DNA from 2 places in the Klebsiella sp. MISC125 genome. Region 2 is predicted to be linked to the other one. Evidence: predicted binding sites of a transcription regulator. Region 2 holds the regulator's gene; the other holds the start of a gene.
What was found. The regulator CRP, encoded in region 2, controls carbon source genes, mostly activating them, when cyclic AMP is high. The targets are predictions, from matches to a motif close to ATGTGANNNNNNTCACAT.
Positions count from the first base shown of each region.

Region 1: the regulator CRP is predicted to act here: its motif matches at 1,117-1,134, upstream of idnO (gluconate 5-dehydrogenase).

Region 1 covers NZ_CP180448.1:5,199,564-5,201,970, reverse strand. The annotation lists gene ACMYSL_RS24345 (gluconokinase) at 1-96, opposite strand, end outside; gene idnO (gluconate 5-dehydrogenase) at 111-875, opposite strand; gene ACMYSL_RS24335 (LacI family DNA-binding transcriptional regulator) at 1,288-2,280, shown strand.
Region 2 covers NZ_CP180448.1:533,392-535,798, forward strand. The annotation lists gene ACMYSL_RS02415 (YccS/YhfK family putative transporter) at 1-773, opposite strand, end outside; gene crp (cAMP-activated global transcriptional regulator CRP) at 825-1,457, opposite strand; gene ACMYSL_RS02425 (OsmC family protein) at 1,762-2,166, shown strand; gene ACMYSL_RS02430 (phosphoribulokinase) at 2,222-2,407, opposite strand, start outside.

The DNA.
Region 1 (2,407 bases), 1.6 Mb from region 2:
GATAAATTTCGCGCAAAGCGCCTGGGCTAAGGCCTGGCCGACGGTGGTCTTGCCGGTGCCGGATACACCCATCAAAATAATGCATTGTCCTGCCATGGTGAACTCCTTGTTCAGACGGCGACCAGCATTCCGCCGTCGACGAACAGCAGGTGGCCATTAACGAAATTCGAGGCGTTGGATGATAAAAATACTGCTGCGCCGACCAGCTCCTGCGGGTCACCCCAGCGAGCGGCGGGTGTGCGTTTGCACAGCCAGTCGGTAAAGGCTTTATCGTCAACCAGCGCCTGGGTCATGTCGGTTTTAAAGTAGCCTGGCGCAATACCGTTGACCTGGATGTTATAGCGCGCCAGCTCGACGCACATCCCACGGGTCAGCATTTTTACTGCGCCTTTCGCCGCAGCGTATGGGGTTATCGTGTCGCGCCCGAGTTCGCTCTGCATTGAGCAGATATTGACGATTTTTCCCTGCTGGCGGTCAATCATGCGTTTGGCGACGGCTTGAGAAACGAGAAATACGGCGGTTTGGTTGACCGAAATAACGTCGTTCCATTCCTGTACCGGAAATTCGGTAAACGGGTGGCGGCGCTGAATTCCGGCATTATTAAATAATACGTCGATAGGGCCAATTTCATTTTCGATTTGATTAATGGCATTTTCAACGGCATCAGCATCGGTAACATTAAATACTGCCGCATGGGCAGTCGCGCCCACATCGCGTAATTTCATGACCGCATCATCAGCGCGCGGGGCCGAAATATCATTAACAATAATTTCTGCACCATATTGCGCAAGGCCCTGCGCCATGACAAATCCAATTCCCTGTCCTGCGCCAGTAATTAAAATGCGTTTGCCTTGTAAGCTGAAAAGGTCTTTCATTTTGATATCCTGATTAACGGCTGAATATATCCCGTCATACTTCAAGTTGCAGGTGTGTTGACTGCGCTCGTTCACCCGAATCACTTACCTGAGTAAGCTCATCGGGATTCACTCCCTTGCCGCCTTCCTGCAACTCGAATTATTTAGGGTATAAATAATGTTGTGCCCGGTGATTCTGATTTCCTGAATAACGAAAGCGGAATGACCTGTGCTCTATCTCACGGATTTTCGACGGGTAAAACTGTGATGCAGATCACTCAAAACCATGTTACTAAAAGGGGTTACGCTAAACGTGAGGCGGGGCGGAAATTACCATCGCTCAACGGGTTAACTCGTCAGTGGTAAGATTCTCTTTTTAACCCACGACAGGCATAATGGCCTGATGCAGTGGATGTATTTGACGGGCCGATAGATGAAAGCACAACGCATTACGCTCAATGATATTGCAGCGCTGGCGGGCGTAACTAAGATGACCGTCAGCCGCTATTTACGTACCCCGGATAAAGTGAAGCCTGAAACGGCGGAGCGTATCGCCAGCGTGATTGCCGAAATTGGCTATGAGCCGGACCCCGATAATCCGGCGATGATCAGCGTTGTCGTCCCGCGCATTGGCGTGCTTATTCCCTCCTTTCATAATCAAATTTTTGCCGACCTGCTGGCTGGAATTGAGTCGGTCACTACCGCACACGGCTACCAGACGCTGGTGGTGAACTACGATTACGACCGCCAGCGCGAAGAGGAGCAGATCGCCGCCGTGCTGGCCTTTAACGTCAAGGGGCTGCTGTTAACCGAGTCGGCCCATACTTTGCGGGCTGACAAATACCTCAATGCGGCGAAAATTCCCGTGGCTGAAGTGATGGGGCTGACGGACAACGTCGGGCGTATCAATGTTGGCTTCGATAATTTTAAAGCCGGGTTTGATATGACCAATATGCTGCTGGCGAGCGGTAAGCGGCGGGTTATCTACTTTGGTTCGATGTCTGATGTGCGTGATGAGCAGCGCTATGCCGGTTACTGTCAGGCGATGGCGAATGCCGGATTGCCGCAAGGGCGTATCGCGCCGAATAAGGTATCGTCGGTGTCGATAGGCACCGGAATGATGACCCTGGCGCGGCAGATGTACGCCGATATGGACGCGATTTTGTGCACCAATGACGATCTGGCGGTTGGCGTGTTACAGGAATGCCTCGCTTGCGGTATCAATGTGCCGCAGGAGCTGGCGATTGCGGGTTTTCATGGTCTGGAGATAGGGCAGATAATCTCTCCGCGCCTCGCCAGCGTGCTGACCCCGCGCTTTGAGATGGGCAAAGTGGCAACAGAGATCTTAATCAAGAAAATCAAAGGGCTGCCCACTATTGAAAAAGTCGATCTGCATTATCGGCTGTCGATGGGCGAAACCATTTAATCCTGCCTGAACGGCGATGGCTCGGTGTTAGCAGAAGGTTAACGCATCGTCCACCGTACGCCCGCCGCAAGCTGGTTTTGTCTTAGCGATCACGGAGAGCGTAACAGCTATTTTTAACACGATTCAG
Region 2 (2,407 bases):
CGTTCCACCAGTTTCTGCACTTCTTCCGGCTGATGCAGGCTAACGGAGATATGTTCCTGTAAATCCAACCCCACCTGAAAAGCGCGCAACAGACGTTTGTGGTCGTTGCGTTGATTGGCCGCCAGCATATGCATCTGCTGGTAACACTGGGTAATCAGATCAACCACTTTCTGCTGGCGGTTAAGTAGCGGCGGCAGCGAGGTGGCCGGGTCCGTATGCTGGGTCAGCAGGCTGTATTTGGCCTCGCAATAGTTAGCCAGTTCGCGGTAGAGCAGGCTCAGCGACTCGCGCAGCGGTTGTTCGCGCCATAGCCAAAACCAGAACCAGTTAAAGACGCCATACCATAAGGTGCCGAGCGCGTAGATTAGCAGTGGCTCCCACACCGGCATGTTGCCCGCAAGGCTGAGGGTAAAAATGGCGGCAATAAGTGAAGCAGGCAGTAGTCGCGCGTGCAGTGAACTGATTTCGGCAGTCACCCCAAGGATTAGCGCCAGACCAGTGAGAATCAGCGGTAGAGGGATCTCGCGTTGCAGCAGGAGCTGGACAATCAGGCTACAGCCAGCAAACAGGCAACCGCCAATAATCAGGCGTTTAAAGAAGCGCTTATGTGGTGTGTCCAGACCGGCAATGTTGCAACAGGCTGGTACCAGGGAAAACAGTAAGCCCTGCTGTAAATGTCCGAGAAGAAGTCCGATTGCGACCGGCAGACACAACACCAGCGTTTGCCGCAGTGCGTAGTTGACTTCCGGGTGGTAAATCAGCCTGCGCCACATGAGGGGGAAACAAAAACGGCGTATTGCTATGCAATACGCCGTTTTGCCGACTTAACGGGTACCGTAGACGACGATAGTTTTACCGTGCGCGGAGATCAGGTTTTGATCTTCCAGCATTTTCAGGATACGACCAACGGTTTCGCGGGAGCATCCAACGATCTGACCGATTTCCTGACGGGTAATTTTAATTTGCATACCGTCCGGGTGGGTCATCGCATCAGGCTGTTTTGCCAGGTTCAGCAGCGTCTGGGCGATACGACCCGTCACGTCGAGGAAGGCGAGGTTACCGACTTTCTCTGACGTAACCTGCAGGCGACGTGCCATTTGCGAAGAGAGACGCATCAGGATGTCCGGGTTAACCTGGATCAACTGACGGAATTTTTTGTAGGAGATTTCGGCCACTTCACATGCGGTTTTCGCACGTACCCATGCACTACGTTCCTGACCTTCTTCAAACAGGCCTAATTCACCGATGAAATCGCCCTGGTTGAGGTAAGAGAGGATCATCTCTTTACCTTCTTCATCCTTGATGAGTACAGCCACGGAGCCTTTAACGATGTAGTACAACGTTTCTGCTTTCTCACCCTGGTGGATCAGCGTGCTCTTTGAGGGGTACTTATGAATGTGGCAATGAGACAAGAACCATTCAAGGGTAGGGTCTGTTTGCGGTTTGCCAAGCACCATGCGCGGTTATCCTCTGTTATAAGCTATCTCCAGATGCCGACACTACACGGCATCCGGGCATGCAATCGTATTAAATCCCTATACCTGGGAATCTGGCTGAAAATTTCCTGCAGCCTGTAATGTGAACTCCTCAGCATACATGCAGTGCATCAATGTATTACTGTAGCATCCCGATTGTTTTAGCATAGCTTTCGCCGCGTGTCTCCTGGTGTCTCGCTTCAGCATGACCTAGGTCGCCTTCCGTTGCGAGAATTGTTATGTGCGCGTAATCTGTCAGGAAAATTACAGCCCTGGAGTTAAATTTATGCAAGCGCGAGTGAAATGGGTTGAAGGGTTAACCTTCATTGGTGAGTCGGCTTCTGGTCACCAGATTCTGATGGACGGTAATTCCGGGGATAAAGCGCCTAGCCCGATGGAAATGGTGTTGATGGCGGCGGGCGGATGTAGCGCAATTGACGTGGTTTCTATCCTGCAGAAGGGACGCCATAACGTCACTAACTGCGAAGTTAAGCTGACTTCTGAGCGTCGCGAGGAAGCACCGCGTCTGTTTACCCATATCAATCTGCATTTTATCGTGACCGGTAAAGAGCTGAAAGATGCTGCCGTTTCTCGCGCAGTTGACCTATCGGCGGAAAAATATTGCTCGGTGGCGCTGATGCTGGAGAAAGCGGTAAACATAACTCACTCTTATGAAGTGATCGAGGGATAAGCCGAACGGCGCGAACTCGTCGCCCCGGCATGCGCTGCGCTACCGGGGTTTTTTGTTAATTGATTTTCCTGCCTTCCATTAGCCGCTCGACCAATGGCGCCATGATGAGCTCCATGGCCAGCCCCATTTTCCCTCCCGGCACCACTAGCGTGTTCATATGCGAGATAAACGAGCCCTGAAGCATCGCCAGTAGCCAGGGGAAATCGATATTCTGTAAGTTGCGGAAATGGATAACGACAAA